Rhodopseudomonas palustris: one gene and its partner. The protein of the gene in region 1 binds, or shares a complex with, the protein of each later gene. Links are inferred from orthologs where the notes say so. Each region holds a gene or a part of one and is shown in the gene's direction. Other genes may lie near its edges.

What was found.
Region 2: the proteins of RPPS3_RS04925 (region 1) and xseA are in contact, whole or in part, in a cryo-EM structure (PDB 8TXR), measured with the Escherichia coli proteins. The link is inferred for Rhodopseudomonas palustris from one-to-one orthologs.

Annotation. Positions count from the first base shown.
Region 1 is NZ_CP019966.1:1,054,244-1,068,919, reverse strand. The notes cover bases 6,791-9,569. They hold RPPS3_RS04925 (exodeoxyribonuclease VII small subunit), read left to right. Parts: upstream 6,791-7,943; coding sequence 7,944-8,195; downstream 8,196-9,569. Other genes in these bases: dxs (1-deoxy-D-xylulose-5-phosphate synthase), read left to right, coding at 8,609-9,569; RPPS3_RS04930 (histone deacetylase family protein), read left to right, coding at 6,932-7,861. Also shown: RPPS3_RS04960 (hypothetical protein), read right to left, coding at 641-1,027; RPPS3_RS04950 (acyl-CoA dehydrogenase), read left to right, coding at 1,595-3,376; RPPS3_RS04945 (enoyl-CoA hydratase-related protein), read left to right, coding at 3,583-4,344; RPPS3_RS04940 (hypothetical protein), read right to left, coding at 4,393-4,869; RPPS3_RS24425 (hypothetical protein), read right to left, coding at 4,866-5,093; RPPS3_RS04935 (bifunctional metallophosphatase/5'-nucleotidase), read left to right, coding at 5,086-6,768; more of dxs, read left to right, coding at 9,570-10,534; RPPS3_RS04915 (nucleoside 2-deoxyribosyltransferase), read left to right, coding at 10,606-11,169; RPPS3_RS04910 (TlyA family RNA methyltransferase), read left to right, coding at 11,172-11,912; RPPS3_RS04905 (MATE family efflux transporter), read left to right, coding at 11,975-13,399; RPPS3_RS04900 (class I SAM-dependent RNA methyltransferase), read left to right, coding at 13,446-14,676. UniProt on the Escherichia coli protein: Bidirectionally degrades single-stranded DNA into large acid-insoluble oligonucleotides, which are then degraded further into small acid-soluble oligonucleotides.
Region 2 is NZ_CP019966.1:1,322,280-1,337,124, reverse strand. The notes cover bases 7,107-10,054. They hold xseA (exodeoxyribonuclease VII large subunit), read left to right. Parts: upstream 7,107-7,747; coding sequence 7,748-9,361; downstream 9,362-10,054. Other genes in these bases: lpxK (tetraacyldisaccharide 4'-kinase), read right to left, coding at 9,743-10,054; RPPS3_RS06200 (DUF2093 domain-containing protein), read left to right, coding at 9,506-9,733; RPPS3_RS06210 (alpha/beta hydrolase), read right to left, coding at 7,107-7,630. Also shown: 16S rRNA (guanine(966)-N(2))-methyltransferase RsmD, read right to left, coding at 1-386; RPPS3_RS06240 (pseudouridine synthase), read right to left, coding at 558-2,690; RPPS3_RS06235 (nucleoside deaminase), read left to right, coding at 2,857-3,303; RPPS3_RS06230 (alpha/beta fold hydrolase), read right to left, coding at 3,287-4,195; purD (phosphoribosylamine--glycine ligase), read right to left, coding at 4,347-5,630; RPPS3_RS06220 (transcriptional regulator), read right to left, coding at 5,788-6,090; RPPS3_RS06215 (hypothetical protein), read right to left, coding at 6,093-6,644; more of RPPS3_RS06210, read right to left, coding at 6,641-7,106; more of lpxK, read right to left, coding at 10,055-10,765; RPPS3_RS06190 (3-deoxy-D-manno-octulosonic acid transferase), read right to left, coding at 10,758-12,062; RPPS3_RS06185 (DUF4170 domain-containing protein), read right to left, coding at 12,132-12,380; RPPS3_RS06180 (3'(2'),5'-bisphosphate nucleotidase CysQ), read right to left, coding at 12,418-13,233; RPPS3_RS06175 (TldD/PmbA family protein), read right to left, coding at 13,220-14,617. UniProt on the Escherichia coli protein: Bidirectionally degrades single-stranded DNA into large acid-insoluble oligonucleotides, which are then degraded further into small acid-soluble oligonucleotides.

The DNA of each region.
Region 1 (14,676 bases):
TAAGCTGGTGCGCGCCGGTGTAGCTGGCCGAGGCTTGCGGCGTCGGCGCTCGGATCAACAGGGTGAGTTCAGGCGCGGCTTTTGAAGTGCCAGCTGTCGTTGCCGGGTTCGATGAGATCGCAGTGGTGCGTTAGGCGGTCGAGCATGCCGTGGTCTTCTTTGGATCGCCGAACGCCTTCGGCCATCCGCCGAAGGCCAATTGGAAGTTACGATGATCAAGGTTCGCTCGTAGAACCCGCTGATGACGTGGAACAGGAGTTGGCGACCGGCCTGGGTAACGTCAGATAGCCGAGTTCATCCAGCATGACAAAGTTGAGGTGGGTGAGATAGTCGGCGAGCCTCGTCGGCGTCCGGAGCGGGTCTCGGCTTCCAGCCGGTTGACGAGATCGACGGTCGGCAGCGGATGAAAGCCGTCGAACTGGCCTCGATACGGAATGAGGTGCGACCGCTCGTACTCGAACGCCTCCAGATCGTGGCGAGATGTGCGCGGCTCTTGGCGTAGGCGACGCACTTGTCGACCAGCCAGGCGTGCGACTCGTCGTAGCTCTTCTCCTCTGGACGCGGTGCATACCGCGCGTGCATAGTTCTTGAAGAACGCGAAGGCGCGCTCGTGCGCGTCGAACACCATCTCCTGGCTTATCTACGACACTGTCGAGACCGCTTTGGCCGCAACGCCTTCAATCAATCCCCGAAGAATATGCTGTTTGGTCGGGACGAGCCCGTTGTCCTTCAGCATCTTCAGGTGACGCTTCACCGCCTCGATATCAGCATCACATAGGCCGTCATCCACCATACGGACATGATCGCTATCCGTGACCTCGGCGTAGGGACCGCTGGCATCGAGGAGCGAGTAGGTCCAGAAAGCTCTCCTATCGTCGCGACGGGCTTGATCTGGATCGAAGCCCGTGAACCCCTTGGCGACCAACGCGACCCTATCGAGCTTCGTTAGATGCCGATCCACGACCGTCCGAAGCATGGCATCGATCTGGGATTTCGAAAGCGTTGGATCGGCACTTTCGGCGAGCATCACTGCGTCCTCAAGCTTTGCATCAAGCGCCACCGCCAACCGACGTGCCGATGGCAACGCGGTTGTGCGCAGGCTCACTAGAATATGCGAGGGAGCCCAAAAACTGGCAAGCTGGAGCGGCCTGCGACGCCTCCAATAGTAGGTGGCTCGGCGGCGAAAAATGTGGAAAGCCACGGTCGTACGACACCCTAGTGTAGCAGCGGTGTGTCGCAGGGCTGTGCATCAGCCCCCCAGCTCGGAAATTTACTCCAATACTATCAATAAGATAGGGTATTCTGGCTGGGGCGGGAGGGATCGAACCTCCGCATGGGGGAATCAAAATCCCCTGCCTTACCGCTTGGCTACGCCCCAACAGCCGGTTCCGGACCGCGCTGGGGCGGCCGGATGGCGGATTCGCTTCGGCTCCGCCGGTCTATCGACACCCAAGCGGCATTTCAACCGCCGAAAGCGTCGTGCGCCGGGTGTGGGCGGCCCGGCTGCAGAGCCGGCGCGACGCGACGGACGGTTGAGGGGAATGGGTTTTCGTGGAAAAAGGCCGGCATTCCTTCCGTCAGCCGGGACTTCAACATGACCTATCGCGCTCCGATCGACGACATCCTTCTTTCCCTGAACCACGGTGCAGGACTGCAGGCCGCCGTCGCCGCCGGCCATTTTGGCGACTACGACAGCGAGATCACTGCGCAAGTCCTGGACGAGGCGGGCAAGTTCGCCAGCGACATCCTGGCGCCGCTGAACCGGGTCGGCGACAAGCACGGCATCAAGCTGGAGCATGGCAAGGTCACCACCGCGCCGGGCTGGCCGGACGCCTATCAGCGCTGGATCGCCGCCGGCTGGAATGCGGTGTCGGGACCGGAGGATTTCGGCGGCCAGGGGCTGCCGATGGCGGTCAACGCCGCCTGCACCGAGATCTGGGCGTCGTCCAATATGGCGTTCGGGCTGTGCCCGCTGCTGACCCTGTCGGCGATCGACGCCCTGCATACGCACGGCAGCGACGCGCTGAAGCAGGTCTATCTCGGCAAGCTGATCGCCGGCGAGTGGACCGGCACGATGCAGCTCACCGAGCCGCAGGCCGGCTCCGATGTCGGCGCGCTGCGCACCCGCGCCGAGCGCGCTGCCGACGGCAGCTACAAGATCTTCGGCAGCAAGATCTTCATCACCTACGGCGACCACGACATGACCGATAACATCGTGCATTTCGTGCTCGCGCGGCTGCCGGATGCGCCGGCCGGCACCAAAGGCATCTCGCTGTTCCTGGTGCCGAAATTCCTGGTCAACGCCGACGGCTCGCTGGGTGTCCGCAACGACATCTATCCGAGCGGCGTCGAGCACAAGCTCGGCATCCACGCCTCGCCGACCTGCACCATGACGATGGGCGATCACGGCGGCGCAATCGGCTATCTGATCGGCGAAGAAAACCGCGGCATGCAGTGCATGTTCACGATGATGAACCAGGCCCGTCTCGCGGTCGGCCTCGAAGGCGTCGGCATTGCCGACCGCGCCTATCAGCAGGCGCTGGCCTATGCGCAGGAGCGCAAGCAAGGCCGCGCGGTGGGCAGCGCCGGCCCGGGCTCGGATCCGATCATCAAGCACCCCGACGTCAAGCGCACGCTGCTGACGATGCGCGCGCTGATCGGCGCCGCGCGTACGATTTGCTACTCGACCGCGGTGGCGCTCGACATTGCGGCGCGCAGCACCGATCCGAAGGTCAAGGCCTCCGCGGCGGCGCGTGGCGCGCTGCTGACGCCGATCGCCAAGGCGTTTTCCACCGACATCGGCATCGAAGTCGCCTCGCTCGGCGTGCAGATCCATGGCGGCATGGGCTTCATCGAAGAGACCGGCGCCGCGCAGCACTATCGCGACGCGCGGATTGCGCCGATCTACGAAGGCACCAACGGCATCCAGGCGATCGACCTCGTCACCCGCAAGCTCGGCACGAGCGGCGGCGCCTCGGTGTTCGCGCTGCTCGACGAGCTGACGCTGATCGTCAAGGATGTCGAAGCGTCGAACGATCCGGGCTTCGGCCTCACCGGCCTGCGACTGCGCGAGGCGCTGGAAGCGCTCGACCGCACCAGCCGCTATCTGCTCGACAAACTCGGCAGCGCCACCAACGATGCGCTCGCCGGTGCCACTCCCTATCTGCGACTGTTCGGCGCCACGCTGGGCGGCTGCGCGCTGGCGGCAGAAGCGCTCGCGGCGCGCGATCTCGAGGGCATCAACGATCCGTCGCGCTACGTGGCGCTGGCGCGGTTCTTCGCCGAGACCGTCGCGGTGCAGGCCCCTGCGCTGGAGCGCAGCGTGGTCGACAGCGCCGCTTCGGTGGCCGGTGCCGAGGCGGTGCTGACCGCTTAAGTTGATCCTTCGGCTTACGAAGAACTCCGGGGTGGCTGCATTGCAGCCACCCTTTATTTTGTGCACATCGCGTTGGGCGTGAGCTTCGACAGAAATTCATCGCGGACGGCGGGCCGTCAGCTGACGTCACGAACGAACGTGATACTGTGCGTGCCGAGGAGCGCTCCGCTTGAGGCGGGGACGCCGGGTCTTACGGGGGAAATGCCATGACGGAGCATCTGATCGTCACGGATGAGGACGGCACGCGCGTGATCACCATGCGCCGGCCGGAAAAGAAGAACGCGCTGACGCAGGACATGTATCGCGAGATGAGTCACGCGATCGACACCGCGCAGAACAATCCCAGCATCCGTTGCCTGATCATCACCGGCGGCTCCGGCGTGTTCACGGCCGGCAACGATCTCGACGATTTCCTCAAAGCCGGAACCGATACCAGCGGCGCGGCGCGCGTCACCAACGCCACCAAGTTTCTGTATTCGCTGGCTCACAACGTGAAGCCGATCATCGCGGCCGTCGACGGCATTGCGATCGGCATCGGCACCACGATGCTGTTTCACTGCGACTACGTGCTGGCCTCGACCACGGCGACGTTCTCGACGCCGTTCATCCAACTCGGGCTGGTGCCGGAGGGCGCGTCCAGCCTGCTGATGCCGCGCACCATGGGTTATCAGCGCGCGTTCGCCACGCTGGTGATGGGCCACACCATGACGGCCGAAAACGCCCGCGTCGCCGGCTTTGTCAACGTCGTGGTGGCGCCCGGGCAGACCGAAATGGAAGCCAAGAAAGCCGCGCGGGAAATCTGCGCGCTGCCGGCCGAAGCGGTGGCGATCTCGCGCAAGCTGCTGCGGCTGGCGCCCGATGAGATCACCCGGCGGATCGATCAGGAAACGCATCTGTTCGGCGAGCGGATGAAGTCGCCCGAAGCCGTCAACGCCTTCATGCGCTTCTTTCAGCGGAAGAAGGGGTGAGATGACGGCTGCGGCTGTGGCACCCGGCGGGCGCCGCAGCCGGACCGATTACTTTTTCCCGGGCGCGAAATTCTGATCGCTGAACGGGTTCGACGCCGGCGTCCGCAGATGGACGAAGCCGAGCTTGAGCTCGCGGTGGCACGAATTGCAGCCGGCGGTGAGGTCATCATAGGCCCGGGCGAATTCGCGGGCGTCCTTGGCGGCGATCGCCGCCGACACCGCATCGAGCGGCTTGGCCATGGTGGTGACGTCGTTGACCGGCAGGCTCTGATAGAGCTGGGCGGCATCTTCGAGCCTCGCCTTGAGCTGCTTGGTCTCGTAAGTCGCAAGCCCCCAATTGCCCGCCTTGCCGGCGTACCACAGCTTGATGTGCGCGACCTGCGCGCCCTGCATCAGATCGGAAAGGCGCGGTTGAGGCCGTTCGCCTCCCCGCGGCTGTTGCGCGACGGCGAACGACATCGTGCCGGCGAACGCCATCGCACCGATAACAACGGCTGCGGGCCCAGCGAACGAAAACCTCTTCATGCGTCATCCCCGGTCTTGTACGAGCATCGCGACTCGCGGTCCGTCGCGCGATTGAGTGCCATCAGTAACGCCGCGCCGCCGTGAAGTTCAATCGGCACGTCGGCAAGGTTGGTATTCGGCGGCGCATTCGCGTCGTCCTGCGGCAAACCGACGCCACTTGCATTCGCGCGCGCGGCAGGCGATGCGAAGCGTGAAAAAGCTCTGCTCGGATCGCCGATGATCAAGCTCCGCTCTCGCCTGCCCCTGCTCGCCACCGCCGCCGCGCTCACTGTCGCATCCGTATCCGCCCCGCGCGCGGCCGAATTGCTGCCTCCGCCGGTCGATCTGCGGATTCTGGCGATCAACGATTTCCACGGCAATCTGCAGCCGCCGCCCGGCGGCATCGCGATCGACGACCCGGCCGATCGGACCAAGAAGATTCACGTCCCCGCCGGCGGCGCCGAACATATGGCAACGCTGGTCAAAGCGCTGCGCAAGGATCATCCCAACGCGATCTTCGTTGCGGCAGGCGACCTGATCGGCGCCAGCCCGTTTCTGTCCGCGATGTTTCACGACGAGCCGACCATCGAGTCGCTGTCGCTGATGGGTCTGGCGCTGTCCTCGGTCGGCAATCATGAATTCGACGAGGGCAAGACCGAGCTGCTCCGGATGCAGAACGGCGGCTGCCATCCGGTCGACGGCTGCCAGGGGCCGCATCCGTTCAAGGGCGCGGCGTTTAACTATCTGGCCGCCTCCACGGTCGAGACCGCGACCGGCAAGACGGTGTTTCCTCCCTACGCAATCCGCAAGTTCGGCGGCGTGCCGGTGGCGTTCATCGGGCTGACGCTGAAGAACACACCCAACATGGTGTCACCGCCGGGTGTCGCCGGCCTGTCGTTCAGGGACGAGGCCGAGACCGTCAACGCCCTGATCCCGGAGCTGAAGGCCAAGGGCGTCGAGGCGATCGTGGTGCTAATCCATGAAGGTGGTTTTCCGACCGGCGACTACAACGAATGCCCGGGGATCTCCGGCCCGATCGTCGAGATCGTCAACAAGCTCGACCGCGCCGTCGACGTGGTAATCAGCGGTCATACTCACCGCGCCTACACCTGCCGGATCGACGGCCGCCTCGTCACCAGCGGCGACAAATACGGCACCATCGTCACTGCGATCGACCTCAAGCTCGATCCCACCACCCGCGACGTGATCAGCGCGGCGGCCAATAACACGATCGTCCGGACCGACGCGCTGGCCAAGGATCCGGCGCAGACCGCACTGATCGCCGCCTACGACAAACTGGCCGGCCCGATCGCGGCGAGGCCGGCGGGTTCGGTGACATCGGCGCTGTCGCGGATGCCGAATGCGGCGGGCGAGAGCGTGCTGGGCGACGTGGTGGCCGATGCCCAGCTCGCCGCGACATCGGATAAAGACAAAGGCGGCGCCGAGATCGCGCTGACCAACCCGGGCGGCGTCCGCTCCGATATTCTCGGCGGCGAAGGCGGAGCAGTCACGTTCGGCCAAGTGTTCGCCGCGCAGCCGTTCCGCAATCAGCTGGTGACGATGACGCTGACCGGGGCTCAGCTCAAGGCGGCGCTCGAACAGCAATGGGCGGAGCCGGCGCGGCCGCGAATTCTGCAGGTGTCGAAGGGCTTTCACTTCGCCTGGGATGCAGCGGGCGTCTCGGGTGCGAGAATTCCGTCGGACAGGATGACGTTGAACGGAGCGCCGATCGATCCGAACCGCGCCTACCGGGTGACGCTGAACGCCTATCTGGCGGCAGGCGGCGACGGCTTCACCGTGTTCAAGGACGGTGTTGCACTGCAAACCGGCGTGTACGACGTCGACGCGCTGTTCGCCTATTTCAAGACCCACAGTCCGGTGGCGCCGCCGCCGACCGACCGGGTGACGCGCTTGAATTGAGCGAGCTCTAGTTGTTTGTTTTGATGTGTTTTCTTCGAGCGGAGCAGTGTCCCTGTCGCTGGAAATCACTCTAAGCCTTAAGCGGCCCTTTCGCTCGCCGCAGCGAGTAACTACATTCATTCGAATATAATACAGACACAGATCGGCGCCCGGGCACTTCTGAATGACCACGCTTTTTCTGACCCATTCCGCGTGCCTCGACCATCACACGCCGGAAGGACATCCTGAGCGCGCTGCGCGCCTCGCCGCCATCAACAAGACGCTGGGCGAAGAACGCTTTGCACCGCTGGCGCGCGCGGAGTCGCCGATCGGCTCGCTCGAGCACATCGCGCTGTGCCACACCGATCACCACATCGTCGAGCTGCGCCACATGTCGCCGTCCACCGGCATCGTCTATGTCGACGGCGACACCTCGATGTCGCCGGGCACATTCGAAGCCGCGCTACGCGGCGTCGGCGGTTCGGTCGCCGCGGTGGATGCAGTGATGAAGGGCGAGGCCGCCAACGCCTTCGTCGCCACCCGGCCGCCGGGTCACCATGCCGAAATCACCAAGCCGATGGGGTTCTGCTTTTTCGGCAATGCCGCGATCGCCGCGCGCTATGCCCAGCGCCAATACGGCATCGAGCGCGCCGCGGTGGTGGATTTCGACGTCCACCACGGTAACGGCACCCAGGACATCTTCTGGGGCGACCGAACGGTGATGTATTGCTCGACCCACCAGATGCCCCTGTTCCCGGGTACCGGCTCGCAGGGCGAGCGCGGCGAATATGACAATATCGTCAACGCGCCCCTGGCTTCCGAAGATGGGGGGACTGAGTTCCGGTTCGCGTTCGAGCAGCTGATCCTGCCCCAGCTCAAGCGGTTTTCGCCGGAATTGATCGTGATTTCGGCCGGTTTCGACGCCCATTACCGCGATCCGCTCGCCAGCCTGAACCTGCGCGCCGAAGATTTCGGCTGGGTCACCGAACGGCTGATGGAGGTCGCAACCCAGACCGCCGGAGGCCGCATTGTCTCGGTGCTCGAGGGGGGATATGACCTCCAGGGCCTGAGTGAATCGGTGGCTGCGCATGTGGGCGCCCTGATGGGCGCTTGAACCAGCCGCCCCGCCAGGCGACCAAGAACAACAACCAAAACAATGCTGCCGCGCCCCAGCGCGGGGCAGCCGGGAATGCGAAATGGCCGAAGCCGCAACCGCCGATGTGAAGAAGCTCAGCTTCGAGCGCGCCCTCGAGGAACTCGAGACCATCGTCAAGCGGCTCGAAGACGGCAAGGTGCCGCTCGAGGAGTCGGTCACGATTTATGAACGCGGTGAAGCTTTGAAGCGCCGCTGCGAGGATCTGCTGCGGCAGGCCGAAGCCCGCGTGGACAAGATTACCACCGACGCGCAGGGCGCTCCGACCGGCACCGAGCCGCTGGACGTGCAATAACCCCGACATCCGCAAAGGTAATTGCTTGCGCCGCCGTCCGGCCACGACCGTGTTTGCGGCGCAACACTGGAGTTCCGAAACTACCCCCATCAACCCTGTTGGCCGAAAGTTTACGCAGCCTGACCAAGCCTTGGGCGGCCGATGGTTGGATTTAATGACGGGTTTGTGTAAAGGTATGAGCTTATGCGCCGCGCTTGACACTCGCCGGGATGGCACTGTCAAGTTCGGTGGACGTGTGCAGCCGCAATAAGTGATCGAGGTCACTTCGACGATCGGGAGCGCACACTACGCTTCGATCGTTGATTTCTCCTGAAGTAGGAGTGCGGGAGCCGGGTGAGGCTCACGCAGACTGGACACTCGGACCATTCGTCGAGGGACTCACCACCCTATAGTTATAAGACTGGAATATCGCCGTGACCGAATTTAGCAAAACACCGCTTCTCGACACCATTCGTACACCGGAAGATCTGCGCAAGCTGCGGGTCGACCAGGTTCGGCAGGTCGCCGACGAATTGCGATTGGAGACGATCGACGCGGTATCGGTCACCGGCGGGCATTTCGGCGCCGGTCTCGGCGTAGTCGAGCTGACTACCGCACTGCACTATGTTTTCGACACCCCCCGCGACCGCCTAATCTGGGACGTCGGCCACCAGGCCTACCCGCATAAGATCCTGACCGGCCGCCGCGACCGCATCCGCACGCTGCGGACGCCGGGTGGCCTGTCCGGCTTCACCAAGCGCACCGAGAGCGATCACGACCCGTTCGGCGCCGGCCATTCCTCGACCTCGATCTCGGCCGGCCTCGGCATGGCGGTGGCCAGCGAGCTGTCGGGCGTCAAGAACAACGTCATCGCGGTAATCGGCGACGGCTCGATCTCCGCCGGTATGGCCTATGAGGCGATGAACAACGCCGGCGCGATGAACTCGCGGCTGATCGTGATCCTCAATGACAACAACATGTCGATCGCTCCGCCGGTCGGCGCGATGTCGTCGTATCTGTCGCGGCTGTATTCGGGCAAGACCTACCGGTCGCTGCGCGAGGCCGGCAAGCAGATCGGCAAGCACCTGCCCAAGCTGATCGCCGACCGCGCCGCCCGCGCCGAGGAATATTCCCGCGGCTTCATGATGGGCGGCGGCACCCTGTTCGAAGAACTCGGCTTCTACTACGTCGGCCCGGTCGATGGTCACAATCTGGACCACCTGCTGCCGATCCTGCAGAACGTCCGCGACGCCGACACCGGCCCGTTCATGATCCACGTCGTCACCCAAAAGGGCAAGGGTTACGGCCCGGCCGAAGCGGCGGCTGACAAGTATCACGCGGTGGTCAAGTTCGATATCGCCACCGGCGCCCAGGCCAAGGCCAAGTCGAACGCCCCGTCCTACCAGAACGTATTCGGCCAGAGCCTCGTCAAGGAAGCCCAGAAGGACGACAAGATCGTCGGCATCACCGCGGCGATGCCGTCGGGCACCGGCATCGACATCTTCGAGAAGGCCTTCCCGAAGCGCACCTTCGACGTCGGCATCGCCGAACAGCATGCCGTGACCTTCGCGGCCGGCCTCGCCACCGAGGGCTACAAGCCGTTCTGCGCGATCTACTCGACCTTCCTGCAGCGCGCCTACGACCAGATCGTCCACGATGTCGCGATCCAGAAGCTGCCGGTGCGCTTTGCGATCGACCGCGCCGGCCTGGTCGGTGCCGACGGCGCCACCCACGCCGGTTCGTTCGACAACGCCTATCTCGGCTGCCTGCCCAACATGGTGATCATGGCTGCGGCGGACGAAGCCGAACTGGTGCACATGGTCGCCACCCAGGTGGCGATCAACGACCGTCCGAGCGCGGTACGCTATCCGCGCGGCGAAGGCCGCGGCGTCGAAATGCCGGAAGTCGGCGTTCCGCTGGAAATCGGTAAGGGCCGCGTCATCCGCCAGGGCAACAAGGTCGCGCTGCTGTCGTTCGGCACCCGCCTCGCGGAAGCCGAGAAGGCTGCCGACGAACTCGCCACCCTCGGCCTCTCCACCACCGTCGCCGACGCGCGCTTCATGAAGCCGCTCGACGTCGAGCTGGTGCTGAAGCTCGCCCGCGATCACGAAGTGCTGCTCACCATCGAAGAAGGTTCGATCGGCGGCTTCGGCAGCCACGTGATGCAGACGCTGGCCGAGCACGGCATGCTCGACGGCGAAGTGAAGATGCGCGCGCTGGTGCTTCCCGATGTGTTCCTGGATCACGACAACCCGGTGGCGATGTACGCCCGCGCCGGCCTCGACGCCAAGGCGATCGTCAAGAAGGTGTTCGACGTGCTCGGCAAGGACGCCAAGGCCGACACCGTGAAGCTGGCCTGATCCGGCTGCTTTCGCTAATTCATCAGGACGGCGGCACGGGCGACCGTGTCGCCGTTTTGTTTTAGGCGCCCATGAAGATCTACCTCGCCGGCCCCGATGTGTTTCTGCCCGATGCGCTGCAGATCGGCCGGCGCAAGGCCGAGCTGTGCGCGGATCACGGCTTTGCCGGGCTGTTTCCGCTCGACAATGCGGTCGCGCTCGCGGCGCACGACGCGTCGCTGCAGATCTTCCGTGGCAACGAAGCGATGATGAATGAAGCCGACGCCATCATCGCCAATCTGACGCCGTTCCGCGGTCCCAGTGCCGACGCCGGCACGGTGTACGAACTCGGCTACATGGCCGGACGCGGCAAGTTGGTGCTCGGCTATTCGAACGATCCGGCGAACTACGTCGCGCGGGTCAAGCAGTTCGAAACCGTCGAGAGCCGCGACGGCCTGCTGATCGGCGCCGATGGCCTTGCGGTCGAAGACTTCGGCCTCGCTGACAATCTGATGCTGATCCACTGCCTCGACCTGCACGGCGCGCCGCTGGTGACGCCGCGCCAGATGCCGGCCGATCCATGGCACGACCTCGACAGCTTCACCGCCTGCGTCCGGATCGCGGCGGAGCGGCTGCGGCCGCATCGGGCGCGCTGACCATGGCGAAGCCACCGGAGTCCACGCCACGCAAACGCGCCGATATCGTACTGGTCGAGCGCGGCCTGTTCGATAGCCGTGCGCGGGCGCAGGCGGCGATCGAGGCCGGGCTCGTAGTTGCGGACGGCAAGCCGGTCACCAAGGTCTCCGAACCGATCGCGCTCGACGCACAGCTTGAAGCGCAGCCGGCGCATCCCTGGGTATCGCGCGGCGGCGTCAAGCTCGCCGGCGCACTGGAGCGCTATCCGATCGAGATCGAGGATCACGTCTGCCTCGACGTCGGCTCCTCCACCGGCGGCTTCACCGAGGTGCTGCTGGCGCATGGGGCCGCGCTGGTGTTCGCGGTCGATGTCGGCCGCGATCAGCTCCACGCTTCGCTGCGCGGCCATCCCAAGATCGTCTCGATGGAAGAGACCGACATCCGCAAGCTCGAGGGCACGCGGCTGCCGCAGCGGCCGGACGTCGTGGTGATCGACGCCAGCTTCATCTCGCTGAAGCAGGTGCTGCCGGCGGCGCTGTCGCTTGCCGCATCGCCGATGAGTCTGCTGGCGCTGATCAAGCCGCAGTTCGAGGCGCCCTCGAAGCGCGGCATCGTGCGCGACGCCAAGGTGCATCGCGCGGTGTGCGACGATGCGATCGCCCTCGCCGCCTCGCTCGGCTGCCGCGACATCGAGGTCTTTGCGTCCTCGATCGCCGGCGGGGACGGCAATGTCGAATTCTTTCTCGGTGCAAAGCGCGGCTAAGGGCCTTCAAGGCGCGACGTCTTGGCCGGAACCAAAGTCTTACTCCGGCCGCAACTTCGGTTATGGTGCGCGCCATGGCCGTACCTGGTTCCAACATCGCCGCCGGCGCGCTTGCGCCGGCGAAATCGTCTGCGTGGCGGACAGAGCTGATCGAAACGCTGTGGCTCGCGTGGCCGATGGCGATGACGCAGCTCGGCCAGATCGCGATGATGACCACCGATCTGGCGCTGATCGGCCGGCTCGGCGACACCGCCGTGGCCGCGGCTGCGCTCGCGCATATCGTGCTGTTCTCGACCTTCACGATGGGCCTTGGACTGGTCTCCGCAGTAACGCCGCTGGCGGCGCAGGCGTTAGGCGCGCGCGCGCCGCGGCAGGTGCGTGCGTCGCTGCGCGTCGGGCTGTGGGCGGGTGTGATCGCCGGCGTGCCGCTCACGCTCGGCCAGCTCTATGGCGAAGAGCTGCTGGTCGCGCTCGGCCAGAATCCTGAGACCTCGCGCCTCGCCGGCGATTATCTCGACGGACTGGCATGGTCGCTGGTGCCCGGCTGGCTGTTCATCGCGCTGCGCGGCTTCATGGGCGCGGTGAACCGGCCCGAGCCGGCGCTGTGGATCATGCTGACCGCAATCCCAATCAATCTCGGCCTCGCTTACGTGCTGATCCATGGCTTGTTCGGCCTGCCGCGGCTGGAGATCTTCGGCGCCGGCCTCGCCACCACGATCGTATCCTGGGCGATGTGCATCGCCGCCGCGGTGGTGTGCGTGACGATGCGCCCGTTCCGCAAGTACCAAGTGTTCGGCGAGCTGTTTCGGTTCGACGGCGAGCTGATGCGCCGGCTGCTGCAGCTCGGCCTGCCGATCTCCGGCGCTTCCGTGCTGGAATACGGCGTGTTCGGCGCCGCGGCGCTGCTGATGGGCAAGTTCGGCACCACCGCGCTCGCCGCGCATCAAATCGCTCTGCAGGTCGCCGCGATCATGTTCATGGTGCCGATGGGAATCTCGGTCGCAGCCACGGTGCGGGTCGGCCATGCGGTCGGCCGCGGTGATCCGCCGTCGGCGCGACGCGCCGGCTTTGCGGCGATCGGCCTCGGCTTCATCTTCATGGCCGCGATGACGCTGCTGGTCGCGTTGACGCGGCATCAGATCCCGCAGCTGTTCCTCGGCGATTCCGACACCTCGATCGAAACCGCAACGCTGACCGCAGCGCTGCTGATCGTCGGCGCGAGCTTCTTCATTGCCGACGGCCTGCAGGTCGTCGCCAACGGCGCGCTGCGCGGCCGCAATGACACCAAGGTGCCGCTGCTGTTCGCGGTGCTCGGGTTCTGGCTGATCGGCTTTCCGTTCTGCTGGGTGCTCGGCTTCCATACCGACCTCGGCCCGTTCGGTGTCTGGATCGGGTTGGCAATCGGCCTGACCGTCTATGCGGCGCTGCTGGTGTGGCGTTTTCACCGGCTGACGCGCGACGCAATGGCAGCGGCCGTCGCCGCCTGATCACTTCCGGCTTTACGGCCTGCCGGCCGGGGACTATCGCATCGCCATGATCCAGACCCTGACGATCGATCAGCTCGGCCACCGCGGCGACGGCGTCAGCCTGTCGCCAGGCGGCGCGACTTACGTGCCGTTTGCGCTGCCCGGCGAAACCGTCGAGGCCGAACCGGTACAGGGCCATCCCGACCGCCGCAAACTGCTGCGCGTCGAGGTCCCCAGCCCCGACCGGGTGGCGCCGTTCTGTCCGCATTTCGGCGTGTGCGGCGGCTGCGCGATCCAGCACTTGCGCGACGAGCCATATCGGACGTGGAAGCGCAACTTGGTAACCGAGACGCTGGCGCAAGCGGGGATCGACGTTCCGGTCGATCCCCTGATCGATGCCCACGGCGCCGGTCGCCGCCGCGTCACGCTGCATGCACGCAGAGGCACGCATGACATCCTCAAGGTCGGGTTCAGCGCCACCGCGAGCCACGACATCATCGCCATCGATCACTGCCCGATCCTCGATCCGGCGCTGAGCGGCGCGCTGGAAGCGGCCTGGGCGTTGGCCGAAGCGCTGACGCCGGTCGGCAAGCCGCTCGATATTCAAGTCACCGCCACCGAGAACGGTCTCGATATCGACGTACGCGGCTCCGGGCCGCTGCCGCCGAAGATGATCACCTCGCTGTCGCAGCTTGCCGATAAGCACAAGCTCGCGCGGCTGACGCGGCACGGTGAGTTAGTGCTGCTGCGGCGGCCGCCGGTGGTGGCGATCGGCAAGGCCAAGGTGACCTTGCCGCCGGGTGCGTTTCTGCAGGCGACGGCGCTCGGCGAACAGACGCTCGCGGAGCTGGCGATGGCGAATCTCGGCCGCGCCAAGCAGGTCGCAGATCTGTTCTGCGGCGTCGGCCCGTTCGCGCTGCGCCTCGCCGAGAAGGCGCGGGTGTTCGCCTGTGACAGCGACGCGCCGGCCGTCGCGGCACTACAGAAGGCCGCGCCGGCGACGCCGGGGCTGAAGCCGGTGAAGGCCGAAGCGCGCGATCTGTTCCGTCGCCCGCTCGCACCACCCGAACTCCGCGACTTCGATGCGGTGCTGTTCGATCCCCCGCGCCAGGGCGCACAGGCGCAGGCCACGCAACTCGCGGCCAGCCGGGTGCCGCTGGTACTCGCGGTCTCCTGCAACGCCACCACCTTCGCCCGCGACGCAAAACTGCTGATCGATGGCGGCTACAAACTCGAACGCGTGATCCCGGTCGATCAGTTCAAGTACACACCGCATGTCGAGTTGGTGGCGGTGTTCA
Region 2 (14,845 bases), 270 kb from region 1 along the record:
GGATCGAGGAACGCGACGCCGAACGGCTCGACCGGATGCGCCGGCCCGAGATTGGCGGCATCGCGGCGATATACTTTGCTGACACCGCCGAGCCCGAGCGCCTCGACATTGGCGCGCAGCAATGCGCGCGCCTCGGCGCCGTTGTCGACGAACAGCACGAACTTAGCGCCACGCGACGACGCCTCGATACCCAGCGCGCCGGTGCCGGCGAACAGGTCGAGCACCCGCGCATCGAGCAGCGGATTCTCATAAGCGTGCATCAGAATGTTGAACACCGACTCGCGCAACCGGTCCGCCGTCGGCCGAATATCCCGCGACGTCGGCGCCACCAGATTGCGCCCCCGCAGCCGTCCGCCGATCACGCGCATGGGAGTGCTCGTAGAGATTGCAGGTAGCTCGAAACGAACGAGGCGCGCTCCCCTCCCCCTTGCGGGGAGGGGTCGGGGGTGGGGGTCCACAAGCAAAACCTTGCTTCGTAGCTACCCCCCACCCCGACCCTCCCCCGCAAGGGGGGAGGGAGCACAAGCGCCGTGCCGTCGATCAGCATGAAACCGAACTCACTCGTCCCGCGGCGCGGCGTCGCGTTTGCCGTGGTAGCGGCGGGCGGGGCCGCGCGACAGCGGGCGATTGCCGCCTTCGCTGGCAGTGCGTTCGACCTTGACCTTGCGGCCCTTGCGATCTTCGACCGCGCCGCGCTTGGTAATCGTCTTCTTCGGCGCGGGGGCAGCCTCGGCCACCGCCCACTCCTCGGCGGACACGACCTTGCCGGCGCGCGGCTTCGGCTTGGTCTCGCTCGGCGACGGGCCGGCGAAGTCGCAGCCGGCGAGCGCAATCACCTTCTCGCCGAGCTGATCGCGCAGCACGCGGGTCTTGACCTCGTCGACCTCGCCTTCGCCGAGCTCGAGCAGTTGGAACGGACCGTAGGAGACGCGGATCAGCCGGTTCACTTCGAGGCCGAGATGCGCCAGCACGTTGCGGACTTCGCGGTTCTTGCCCTCGCGGATCGCGAACACCAGCCAGACATTGGCGCCCTGATCGCGCTCCAGCTTGGCCTCGATCGGGCCATACTGCACGCCGTCGACCTCGATGCCGTTCTGCAATTCGTCGAGCTGGGCCTGGGTGATTTCGCCGTGGGCGCGGACGCGGTAGCGCCGCAGCCAGCCGGTCTCGGGCAGTTCGAGCGCGCGCGCCAGGCCGCCGTCATTAGTGAGCAGCAGCAGGCCCTCGGTGTTGAAGTCGAGCCGGCCGATCGAGATCAGCCGCGGCAAGCCTTCGGGCAGATTATCGAACACCGTCGGCCGGCCTTCCGGATCGCTGTGGGTCGTCATTAGCCCGCGCGGCTTGTGATACAGGAACAGCCGCGTGCGCTCGCGCTCCGGCAACGGCTTGCCGTCGATGGTGATGACGTCGCTGGCTTTGACGTCGAGCGCCGGTGAATCGATCACCTTGCCATTGACGGTGACACGGCCTTCCGTGATCCACGTCTCGGCATCGCGGCGCGAGCACAGCCCGGCGCGCGCCACCACCTTGGCGATGCGCTCGCCGGCCTTGTCGGACTTCGCGGGAGCGGCTGGCTTACGCTTGGCCGCTGCCGGATCCTGCTTGCGGAACGCTCCGCGGCCGCCGAACGCCGGACGCTTGGCGAAGACCCTGCTGTCGTCCTCATTGTCGCGGCGCGGACGATCGAAGCCGCGCTCCTCGTCCCGACCCTTGCGGGGACGATCGAAGCCGCGGCCTTCGCTGCGCGGATGCTCGTGCCAGTCGCCGTGCTTGGCGGCGCGGTCGCGCTGCGGGCGATCCTCACGCGGACGGTCGCTGCGGGGACGGTCACTCCGCGGGCGATCCTCGCGGGGACGATCAAAGCTGCGTTCGCGGAACGGACGCTGTTCGCCACGCTCGCCGTCGCGGGGGCGCGAGAATTTCGGCCGGTCGCCGCCGCGTTCCGGACGGTCCGAGCGCTCACCACGATCGAACCTGGGCTTGTCGCCGCGAGCCTTGTCGAACCGCGGCTTGTCTTCCCGATCCCGATCGAAGCGCGGCTTGTCGTCACGCGATTTCGAGAACCGCGGCTTGTCGAAGCCGCCCTTGTCGAACTTGCGGTCGCGATCGCCCCCGGCACGCGCCGGCCGATCCTCACGGGCCCGCCACGGCTTCTCGTCACCGCGGTCGCGGCCAGGCTCGCCGTCACGCTGGAACGGACGCTTCGGCCGATCAGCAAAATCCCGCTTGGGGCGGTCACCGAAATCCCGCTTCGGCCGATCACCAAACTCCTTGCGCGGCCCCCGCTCGGCACGATCGCCGCCGCTGCGCGCGGGCCTATCGTCGCGGCCAAAACGGGGACGCGGCGCCTCACCGTCTTCGCGGCGCGGACGGTCGGAAAAGTCGCGGCGCGGCGCGGCACCGTCGCGCTTGGCATAGGGCCGCTTGCCCTCGCCGCCGAACGACGAGCGCTTTGCATCGCCGCCGAACGACTTCTTGGCGTAGCTCTTCTCGCCGCGGGCCTCGCCGGCGCCTTCGGCGGCGCGCTTGGCGAACTTCTTCTCCGGCCCGCGGGCCGCGCCCGAGCGGCCCTTGCCGCCGAACGCTCCCTTGCCACCGGCGCCGGCTTTGCCGCCGAAACTGCCTTTGCTGCCCTGCCGGTCGCGGCGGCCGCGCGCAGAATCGTTGTCTTTACGGGTGTCGCGGGGCATGACTGGTCTTTCTATCGAAACACGAAATGGGGCTCAGGCAGTCGGGAACGGCTCGCAGGCCGCGCGCTCCGATTGAAACGCGCATGGTCACGCAAAACAGCCATCCACTTTTGCTGAAGTCGGTCTCCTAGCAGAGTTTTCGGGTCGAGACGAGCCAAGAACGACGATGACGGCTTCCACTTTCATGGAATTGGCGCTGGCCGAGGCGGCCGCGGCCGGAGCCGCCGGCGAGGTGCCGATCGGCTGCGTGATCGTCCGCGACGGCGTGGTGATCGCCAAAGCCGGCAACCGCACCCTGACCGACCGCGACCCCACCGCCCATGCCGAACTGCTGGCAATCCGGGAGGCCGCAGCCAAGCTCGGCAGCGAGCGGCTGGTCGATTGCGACCTCTACGTCACGCTGGAGCCGTGCACGATGTGCGCCGGCGCGATCTCGTTCGCGCGGATCCGGCGCCTGTATTTCGGCGCATTCGATCCGAAGGGCGGCGCGGTCGAATCCGGCGTGAGGTTCTACGGCCAGCCGACCTGCCATCACGCGCCGGAAGTGTATTCCGCCGTCGGCGAGCGCGAAGCCGCGACGATGCTGCGGGAGTTCTTCAGGGCCCGGCGCTGAAGAACTTCACCAAAGCCTCGGCGGTCTGGTCCGGCGCTTCCTCGGGCAGGAAATGCCCGGATTCGATCGGCGCGCCCTGCACGTCGGACGCCCATTTTCTCCAGACATCGAGCGGCGTCGCGGCCGACTGCGCGATGCCAGAGGCGCCCCACAGCGCCAGCATCGGCACCGGGATCTTGTTGCCGGCTTCGACATCGGCCTTGTCGTGCTCGAAATCCGCATAGGCGCCGGCGCGGTAGTCTTCGCACATCACGTGCCGCCGCATCGGGTCGGCAAACGCGATGCGGTAGTGCTCGATAGCCTGCGGATCGAACGCGGAAAGATCACCGGCCCGAGTCCAGCTCGCCAGCTTGGCCTTCACGTAGAAATCGGGATCGCCGCCGAGCAGGTTTTCTGGCAGCGGCGCCGGCTGCGCCAGGAAGCTCCAGTGATAGATCTTCAGCGCATAGGCGCGGTTCATCCGCTGCCAGTATTCGTAGGTCGGCAGGATATCGAGCACCGCGAGCTTCGACAGCCGGCCCGGCGAATCCAGCGCCATCCGATAGCTGACGCGGGCGCCGCGGTCGTGTCCGGCGAGTGCGAAATGCACGTGGCCGAGCTGCTCCATCGCCTCGATCAGCTGCTTGGCCATCGCCCGCTTGGTGTAGGGCGTGTGCTGATCGTCGCTCTCCGGCATATCGGACCAGCCGTAGCCGGGCAGATCGGCGACGATCACCTTGAAGCGCTCGGCCAGCCTCGGCGCGACGCGGTGCCACATCACATGGGTCTGCGGAAAGCCGTGCAGCAACAACAGCGGCGGCCCGTCGCCGCCGACGCGCGCGAAGATCCGGCCCGACGAGGTGTTGATCCATTCCGAGCCGAAGCCCGGAAACAAGTCGGCGAGATCGGGCATCGGCGGTCTCTCCATTGTTGTTAGTCTCCGTCATGGCCGGGCTCGTCCCGGCCATCCACGCCTTCGCGGCGGTTAGGCCCTAAAGACGTGGATGCCCGGGACGAGCCCGGGCATGACGACGTATCAGGTCTTACTACGATACTTAACGCAACTACTTCCCTCGTCGTTCCCGCGCCACCGCCTGCCAGCCGATGTCGCGGCGGCAGAAGCCTTCGGGCCAGTTGATCACGCCGATCGCCTCGTAGGCGCGGCGCTGTGCCTCGGCGACGGTCTTGGCCGACGCGGTCACGGCAAGCACCCGGCCGCCATTGGCGAGCACCCAGTCGCCCGACGCCACCGTGCCGGCGTGGAAGATCTGCACGCCCGGAATCGTCTCGGCACGGTCGAGCCCGGCGATGCGGGTGCCCTTTTCGTAATGGCCCGGATAGCCCTTGGCGGCCATCACCACGGTCAGCGCCGGCTCGTCGTGCCAGCGCAGACTGATATGCGAGAGCTGGCCGTCGGCGCAGGCGAGCAGCGCCGGCACGATATCGTCCTTCATCCGGATCATCAGCACCTGACATTCCGGATCGCCGAAGCGGACGTTGTATTCGATCAGCTGCGGACCATCCTCGGTGATCATCAGCCCGGCGAACAGCACGCCCTTGAACGGCGCCCCCATCGCTTTCATGGCCTTCAGCGTCGGGTAGATGATCTGCTGCATCGCCTGCTGACAGATCGCATCGGTCATCACCGGCGCCGGCGAATACGCCCCCATGCCGCCGGTGTTCGGTCCCTTGTCGCCGTCATAGGCGCGCTTGTGATCCTGCGCGGTGGCAAGCGGCAGCGCGTGCTCGCCGTCGCACAGCACGAAGAACGACGCCTCCTCGCCGACCAGGAAATCCTCGACCACCACTTCGACGCCGGCATTGCCGAGGCCGCCGCCAAACATCATGTCGATCGCGGCCTCCGCTTCGGCCAGCGTGCTCGCCACCACGACGCCCTTGCCGGCGGCAAGACCGTCGGCCTTGATCACGATCGGCGCGCCCTGGGCGCGGATATAGGCCTTGGCTTCGTTCGGATCGCCGAACCGCTCATAGGCGGCGGTCGGAATGTTGTGCGCCTTGCATAGATCCTTGGTGAAGCCCTTGGAGCTTTCGAGCTGCGACGCCGTCCGGCTCGGTCCGAACGCCTTGATGCCGGCCGCGGCCAGATCGTCGACGATCCCGGCGGCGAGCGGCGCTTCCGGCCCGACCACCACGAAGTCGACCTGATTGGCCTTGCAGAACTCGACCACGGCCTGGTGGTTGCCGACGTCCAGCGCCACGCAGGTCGCCTCGCGAGCGATCCCGGCATTGCCCGGCGCGCACCACAGCGTGGTGACCAGCGGCGAGGCCGCGATCTTCCAGGCCAGCGCATGTTCGCGCCCGCCCGAGCCGAGGAGAAGGATGTTCATGAAGGGAAGCTCGCACCATTGCCCGTTTGGCGCAGGGTGTAACACGGCAGCCCGCTGCCGCAACAATCGCCGGTGCGGCTATCACAGCTTCTTCAGACCGCCGCCGGATCCGCCGGGCGGCCCCGATAGGCCCGCAGCGGCGTAATGGTCAAGATCGCTACTCCGGCGCGCTGCCGGCGATGATTTCGCGCAAGCCAGCAACATGCCGGGCGAAGGCGGCACGGCCGGCGGCGGTCGCCGTCACCGTGGTCTGCGGCTTCTTGCCGACGAACGCTTTGTCGACCGCGACATATCCGGCCCGCGCCAACGTCTCGATATGCGCCCCGAGATTGCCGTCGGTCGCCCCGGTCAGCTTCTTCAGGCGGACGAATTCGAGTCCCTGGCGCTCCGGCAGCGCGTTCAGCGCCGCCATGATCTTCAGCCGCAGCGGCTGGTGAATGATGTCGTCGAGTTCGGCCATGATCAATCCCGGCGCATCCACAATCCGCCAAGGATCAGCCCGCCGCCGTTGACCATCGCCATCCACAGGTCGAACCAATCGCCGCTGAAGACATAGCCGATCAGCGTCAGCGCGATGATGGCGACCCCGATCACCACGAAGGCACGGCCGACCCAAAGACCGGCGATGCTGTACACCATCATGAAATAGATCGGCCAGAACACGCCGAGTTCGCGCGGGCCGAAATGGCCGAGAAAGCAGTTGAGATAGCCGAACGCGAAAAACAGCAAGAGCGCGAGCGGAATCCGGACGTCGAAGCCAACGCCGCTGCGCCGGCGCACGAACATGCCGATCGCAAAGGTGCCGCAGACGCCGATAGCGTTGACCGCGACCCAGAGCCAGCCGGCGGAACGCGGCCACAGATAGGAAGCGAGATAGCCGGCGAGCACCAGCGCGCCCCATTGCATCAGGATCAGGCTGGTCAGCTGGTAGATCCGCGACCGGCGCACCCGCCGAACGATCACCTCGATATCCGACAGCGCCTCGGCGGCCTGCTTGGCGTCGATACTGCTCATGAGCCGGCTCCGGCGCCGACGACCACATCGGCGATGCGCGACAACGCCGATGGATCGGCGACGATGCCCATGTGATCGACGCCGGGCAGCAACTTGACGCTGACGCGGTCACCCATCGTGGACTGATAGTTCTCGGGGCGCATCAGTTCATCAGCCGCGCCGACCATGACGGTGATTGGGCTCGTGGCGCCGGCGAGATCGGAGCGGAAATCGCGGCTCGGCCCGAAGCCGGTCAGCAACCGGAACGAATAAGCTGTGGTGACGTATTTCTCCGACCCCGCCGGGACCGCAAAGGCCACCACCGGAAGCTGGTCGCAGCAGGCGACGCCGAAGCCGCGCAACACATCGAGCGCGATGATGCGCGGCAGGTCAGGCGAGGCCCAGCCGCCGCTGCCGGGCCGATTGGTCGGTTCGCGGTAGCCGAGATAAGGCGCCAGCAGCACGGTCCGGGCGATGGCTCCGCCGACCGGCGAGCCCGCCATTCGCAGCGCGAAGCCGCCGCCGGAGGAATGGCCGACCAGAACCAGCGGCGCGCCCGGCCGCGCCGCCTGCACCATCGCGACCAGATCGGCGAAGTCATCCCCGAGCTGGCCGCGATAGCCGATGTCGCCGCGCGTGCCTGAACCGCCGTGGCCGCGGATATCCGGCACGAAGGTCTCGACGCCGCGCGCGGCGAGCGCCTGCGCCAGCGCATGCACCGCAATGCTGGAGCCAGCCGAGCCGTGGACCACGATTGCGACTTCTCGGCGTCCGTCCTGCTGTGGCTGGTAGCGGCGGTAGGCCAGCTCGGTGCCGTCGCGGGCCTGAAACCGCGACAGCGCCGGCATCGCGCTGCGATCGACCGCTCGGGCGCCTTTGTCGATCGAGGCCAGCGGCGCGGGCTTCGTCACCGGCACGGCGATCGCTACGGCAAAGGCCAGCGCCACCAGACCGACCCCGCCCAGCAGGTATCCCCCGACCCGCAGCCCTGCCCGCACCACTTTCATACCGGCGTCCTCGTCATGTTATAGAGAACTCTGTATTACAGAGTGTATCGCCCAGCAAGGTAGCCGGAACCGCAAAGACTCCCTACGTTGCCAGCTCCTCAACACACCGCGAATCGCATGGCCCGACTGCAGTCTCCCCAAACCCTCGCCAATGTCGGCGAATTCACCGTTTCCGAGCTGTCGCAGGCGCTGAAGCGGACGGTCGAGGACACCTATGGGCATGTCCGGGTGCGCGGCGAGATCACCGGGTTTCGCGGGCCGCATTCGTCGGGACATTGCTATTTTGCGCTGAAGGATGAGGGCGCCAAGATCGAGGCGGTGATCTGGAAGGGCGTGGCCGGGCGGATGCGGTTCAAGCCGCAGGAAGGCCTCGAGGTCATCGCCACCGGCAAGCTGACCACCTACCCCGGCTCGTCGAAATATCAGATCGTGATCGAGGCGCTCGAGCCCGCCGGCGTCGGCGCGCTGATGGCTCTGATGGAAGAGCGCAAGAAGAAGCTCGCCGCCGAGGGCCTGTTCGACGAGGCGCGCAAGCAGCTGCTGCCGTGGCTGCCGGAGGTGATCGGCGTCGTCACCTCGCCGACCGGCGCGGTGATCCGTGACATCCTGCACCGCCTGGAAGACCGTTTCCCGCGCCGCGTGCTGGTGTGGCCGGTGCGGGTGCAGGGCGAAGGCTCGGCCGAGCAGATTGCGGCAGCGATCCGCGGCTTCAACGAACTCAGCCCGGATGGGCCGATCCCGCAGCCGGATCTGCTGATCGTCGCGCGCGGCGGCGGCTCGCTGGAAGATCTGTGGTCGTTCAACGAAGAGATCGTGGTCCGCGCCGCAGCCGACAGCATGATCCCGCTGATCTCGGCAGTCGGCCATGAGACCGACGTCACCCTGATCGATTTTGCCGCCGACAAGCGTGCGCCGACCCCGACGGCGGCGGCCGAAATGGCCGTCCCGGTGCGCGCCGAGCTGTTCGTCGAAGTCGGCGGGCTGGCCCGGCGGATGCTGTCGAGCTGGCAGCGCTGCCAGGACTTCCGCCGCAACGAACTGCGCGCCGCCGCACGTGCCCTGCCCGGCGCCTCCGACCTGCTGGCGATCCCACGGCAGCGGCTCGACAACGCGGCCGCCTCACTGCCGCGCGCGCTGCGCGCCAACACCCATGCACATCACCGCCGCTTCGCCGCTGCGGCGGCCGGCATGACCCTCAAGGTGCTGCGAGCGCAGGTGGCGCACAGCGCCCACCGGCTCGACAGCGCCGGCACGCAATTGCAGCGCTGTGCCCGCGCCACGCTGCGGCACCGCCGGGAGCGGTTCGAGGGGCTGGCGGTGCGGCTGCAGGCCTCGAAGCTCGCCAATCAGCAGGCGCAGCGGATGCGGATCGCCCGCGAGCAGGAGCGGCTGGATCGCCTCGCCGAGCGGGCCCGGCGGGCGTTGATCACCCTGCTGGAACGCCGGCAGGCGCGGGTCGACGCCACCGGCAAGCTACTCACCGCACTATCCTACCGCGGAGTCCTGGCGCGCGGGTTCGCGCTGGTGCGGGATGCCGACGGTCGCTCGGTGCACGCCGCTGCATCGGTCGCCGCGGGCGCCCGACTCAGCGTCGAATTCGCCGACGGCCGGGTCGCCGTCACCGCCGACGGCGACAGCGGATCGTCGGCCGAGGCCACCAAGCCGGCGGCAACGCCGGCCAAACCGGCCAAGCGGCCGGCAAGCCCGGCGGGCCAGGGGTCGCTGTTCTAGCCGGACAACCGCTGGCCGCGGGGAAAACGACGCCGCCATGACAGGACGGCGGTTTGCAATGCGGCGCTTCCGTTCTATCTGTCAGGTGTATCGACCCGCAGCGTTGCCGCGTTCCGCAACCTGCGGTTTTCCAGGAGATCAGCCGTGCTGAACAAATTTGGCTTCTCGGGTTCTGGCGAAGCCCAGGTGCAGTATCTCGATGGCGACTTCCGCGTGATCTCGCCCGGCACCTATGTGCGCTGCGCCGTCACCGGGGTGCAGATCCCGCTCGACGAGCTGAAATATTGGAGCGTCGATCTGAAGGAGCCCTACGCCACGGCCGAAGCCGTGCTGAAGCGGCATTATCCGGACGCGTTTCAGCCCAAGGGTTGAGGCCGCGATTTAGCGCCGCCCGGCGAGCCTCTCGGCGCGCGCACCGTTGAGCCGGTCGAGCAGGAACAGCCGCAGCTTCGACTCGTCGCCGAACGCCAGCGTCACGGCAAAGGGCACGATCTCCACGCCGAGCGCCTGCTGCGCGCCGCCGATCCGCGCCAGATCTTTTTCGGTGGTGACCAAGGTCAGCCCATCGCGCTTGGCGATAGCGGCGAGTTCGGCCAGTTCCTCGGCCTTAAATGGGTGGTGATCGGGATACGCGCGCTGCTCGGCCACCTCGACGCCGCTGGCCTGAAGCGTTGCGACGAACCGCCCCGGATCACCGATGCCGGCGAACGCCAGCACCCGCCGCCCCCGCAGCGCCTCGACCGACGCCGGCTCCGGCACCAGCCGGGCTCGCAGCACCACGCCGCCCTTCTTCGTAATCTGCTGCGCGAGGCCGTCCGCGGCGGTGCCGTCGCCAACTACGACCAGCGCGTCCGTGCGCGCGATCTGCAGCGCAAGCGGCGCGCGCAGCGGTCCCGCCGGAAACACGCTGCCATTGCCGATGCCGCGATGGCTATCGACCACGATCAGCGCGGCGTCCTTGGTCAGCGCCGGATTCTGAAAACCGTCGTCCATCAGGATCACGCTGGCGCCGAGCGCGCAGGCCAGCGCCGCGCCGTCGCTGCGGTCGCGCGCCACCACCACCGGTACCCGGCCTGCCATCATCAGCGGTTCGTCGCCGATGTCGGCGGCGCTGTGCCGCGTCGGATCGACCTGGACCGGCCCGTGCAGCCGTCCGCCGTAGCCGCGACTGAGGACCACAGGGGTTTCACCGAATTCGCGTAGCAGCGCCACCAGCGCGAGCGTCGTCGGCGTCTTGCCGGCACCGCCCGTGTGATAGTTGCCGACGCACAGCACCGGCACGCCGACCGTGGTCCCGGTCTTCTGCATCCGCGCCGCGGCGATGTTGCCGTAGATCGCGGCGATCGGCAGCAGCAGGCGCGACACCAGCGAAGGAGGCCGGTGCCAGAAGCCCGGCTCACGCATTCCCGGCGCCCTGTTCGATCTGCAATTGCAGCAGATAAGGCTCAAGCGCCGCGATGGTGCGGTCGAGCGCGCCGCCGAGGCGATCGACCACCTTGGTGGCCGCGGTGATCGAGATCTGCCGCGCGTCGTGGTTCGACAGCAGCGACGAGATCCGCAGTACCAGCGCGTCGACATCGGGCACGGCGAACGCGCCGCCTTCATCGTCGAGCGCGCGATAGACCTCGGTGAAATTGGAGACGTGCGGGCCGTGTACGATCGCGGCGCCGAGCTTGACCGCCTCGATCGGATTCTGGCCGCCATGCTCGATCAGCGAGCCGCCCATGAACACGATCGGCGCCAGCCGATAGAACAGCCCGAGTTCGCCCATAGTGTCGGCGACGTAGATCGCGGTCGCGGCCATCGGCTGCTGCTCGCGCGAGCGCAGCGCCACCGGCAGCCCTGCGGCCTCGACCAGGCCGGCGACCTGATCGCCGCGATGCGGATGCCGCGGCACGATCACGGTCAGCAGCGTCGGGAAACTCGCCGACAGCCGGCGATGCGCTTCCACCAGCAATTCTTCCTCGCCCGGGTGGGTCGAGGCGGCGACGATCACCGGACGGCCGCGGGTGACCGCGAGCAACCGCTCCAGCCGGCCCGGATCGGCCGGCGGCGGCGCCACATCCATCTTCAGGTTGCCGGTGGTGATCACGCTCGGGCTGCCGAGCGCACTGAAACGTTCGGCATCGACCCGCGACTGCGCCAGACAAATATCGAAACGGCCGAGCAGCGCGCCGATGGTTGCTGACGCACGCTGCCAGCGCGGGAACGAGCGCTGCGACATCCGGCCGTTGATCAGCACCATCGGCACCCGCCGCGCCGAGGCAGCGAGGATCAGGTTCGGCCACAGATCGGATTCGATGAACAGTGCCAGACTCGGACGCCAGTGATCGAGGAAGCGGTCCACGAAGCGCGGCGCGTCGTAAGGAATGAACTGGTGGATGATGTCCGGCGGAAACCGGCTGGCCACCACCTGGGCCGACGTCAGCGTGCCCGAGGTGAGCAGGATGCGCAGGTTGAGCGCGCGCAGCCGTTCGATCAGTCCGGCCGCAGCCAACACCTCGCCGACGCTGGCGCCGTGGATCCACACCACCGGCCCGCGCGGCCGTGCATCATTGCTGAGACCGCGACGTTCACCGACTCGCGACGGATCTTCCTTGCCCTGCTTCAGCCGCCGGCCGATCCACAGCGACGCCAGCGGCGCCGCGGCAGCGGTCAGCTTGCGATAGACGCGGAGCGTCATCGGCACCGGATCAACCATCAACGGCCCCGTCTGTCACCGCGAAGGTGACGCGCATCATCGCCGAGCAGCATCGTCAGTCCCGCGCGATCAGTGCTGCGCGGACCGGGCTTCTTTTTCTGGATCGAGCAAGCGATGCAGATGAACGATGAAGTACCGCATGTGCGCATTATCGACCGTCTGATGCGCCCGGGCCTTCCATGCCGCATAGGCCGTTGCGTAGTTCGGGTACACCCCGACGACGTCGACCTTGTCGAGATCGCGAAACGTCACGTTCTCGAGGTCCGTCAATTCTCCCCCGATTACGAGGTGGAGCAATTGCTGCGCATTGTCCGACATCAAACTTCCTCATTGCGGCGAACAGGCATGCGCGCGCTCAGCCTCGCGGAGAAACGCGAAAATGCTCGACGATGTGAGCATGACGTTCGCGCCCCGCAGCCACCAGCACGCCATGTGTGACCTCGGGACGGTTGTAGACGATGGTCTCGCCCGCGAGAGTTGTCATTGTACCATCCGCTTCGTGCACGATCAAATCGGCCGCGGCAAGGTCCCAATCGCGGCTCTGCCCTCCGGCGAATGCAACGTCGACCTGACGATCAGCAACGCGGCACAGCCGCAGCGCCAGCGAGCCGATCCGCGGCAGGATGTGCGCGGTCGACGGCAAGGCCAGCCGTTCGATCAGCGGTTTCGGGCCGGCGACCTTGGCGCCTTCCAGCGTGGTGCCGACGCTGGCGTGCAGCGACGCGCCGTTGAGCGACGCACCCGCGCCACGCGTGGCAAAGAAGAACTCACCAGATACCGGCGCGAACACCGCGGCCAGCATCGGGTTGGCGTTCGCGATCAGCGCAACCGAAACGCACCAATCCTCCCGGCCGGCCAGATAGGCGCGGGTGCCGTCGATCGGATCGACGATCCACACCCAATCCTTGTCGAGCCGTGTGAGATCGTCGGCGCTTTCCTCCGACAACCAGCCGTAATGCGGCGTGGCGTCCTGCAGCCGCTGTCGAATCAGCTCATCGACGGCGATATCGGCTTCCGACACCGGCGAGGACGCGCCCTTGGTCCAGGTCCGCAGCTCGGTGCGGAACATCGACAGCGCCAGAGCGCCGGCCTCGCGCACGGTGTCGGCGAGCAGCGCTGCGTCGCTCTCAGATGTTTCGATGTGTCGCGTTTCTGGATTAGCGTCCGGCAATCGTCAGCCCCTCGATCCGCAGCGTCGGCGCGTTGACGCCGTAGCGGAAGGTCAGGTCGCTGGCCGGCGTCAACGTCTTGTACATGTCGATCAGGTGCCCGGCGATGGTGACTTCGCTGACCGCGTAGGTGCGCTGGCCGTTTTCGATCCAGAACCCGGCGGCGCCACGGCTGTAGTCGCCGGTGACACCGTTGACGCCGGAGCCGATCAGATCGGTGACGTAGAAGCCTTGCTTGATGTCGCCGATCAGTTCGGCCGGGCTGAGCGGCCCGGCTTCGAGATGCAGATTGTACGGCCCCGGCGACGGCGACGACGATACGCCGCGATGCGCGTGGCCGGTGGTGGTGAGGCCGAGCTCGCGCGCGGTGGCGCAATCCAAAAGCCATGACGTCAGCACGCCGTCGTCGACGATCGACAGCGGCTTGACCGCAACGCCTTCGGCGTCGAACGCCTGCGAGCGCAGACCGCGCTTGCGCAGCGGATCATCGACGATGCGGATGCCGTCCTTGAACAGCTTCTGGCCGAGACGATCCTTCAGAAATGAGGTCTTGCGCGCGATCGATGCGCCATTCGCGGCACCGACCAGATGGCCGACCAGCGAGCCGGCGACGCGCGGATCGAACACCACCGGCACCTTGCAGGTCTCGACCTTGCGCGGCCCGACCCGCGCAGCGGTGCGCTCACCGGCGACGCGCCCGACCTCCTCAGGCGACATCAGGTCGGCGGCATGCGGCGCGGTCGTATATTCATAGTCGCGCTCCATCCCGGTGCCCTCGCCCGCGATCGCGGTCATCGAGATGCTGTGGCTGGAGCGCAGGAACGAGCCTTGGAAACCGGTCGACGTCACCAGCACCATGCCGCCGATCCCCGACGACGCCGAGGCACCGCCCGATTTGGTGATGCCGGGAACTGCGAGTCCTGCGGCCTCCGCGGCGCAGGCGCGCTGCTCCAGTTCGGCGGTCGAGGGCGTGTTCGGATCGAGCAAATCGAGCTCGGGAAAATCGCGCGCCAGCAGATCCGGATCGGCGAGGCCGACATATTTGTCGTCCGGCGCGACGCGGGCCATCGCCACCGCGCGCTCGGCCAGCTTGGTGACCGCGTCCCCGCTGATGTCGTTGGTCGAGACCACCGCCTGACGGCGACCGACGATCACCCGCAGGCCGACATCGTCACCTTCCGAACGCTCGGATTCTTGCATACGCCCGTCGCGCACTTCGACGCCGTGTGACACCCCGCGGACCGCCACCGCATCGGCCTGATCGGCGCCGGCGTGACGCGCCGCCTCGACCAGCCGTTGTGCCAAATCGCTCAGCGCCGACTGATCGAACAAAGCGGAATCCACAGAGGAGGAAGCCGACGAACGTGCGCTTGGTGAAGAGTTCACAAATACAATTCCTAAGGCTGGAAGTAACGACGCGGGAGCAGCGGAGGCGCGCTGTGTACATCACAGATGTGCCTGTTCGGCGCGGACTTCAAGCACTTTGCTCCCAGCCGGAACAATTCATTGCCGGCGCCGGTGCAAGATTGCGTCAATCATGCTGGCCAAGGTTCTGTCAATCATGAGCGGCGAAGCAGCCGGGGTCAGTTTCGATTAACCAGCCTTATTAAGCGA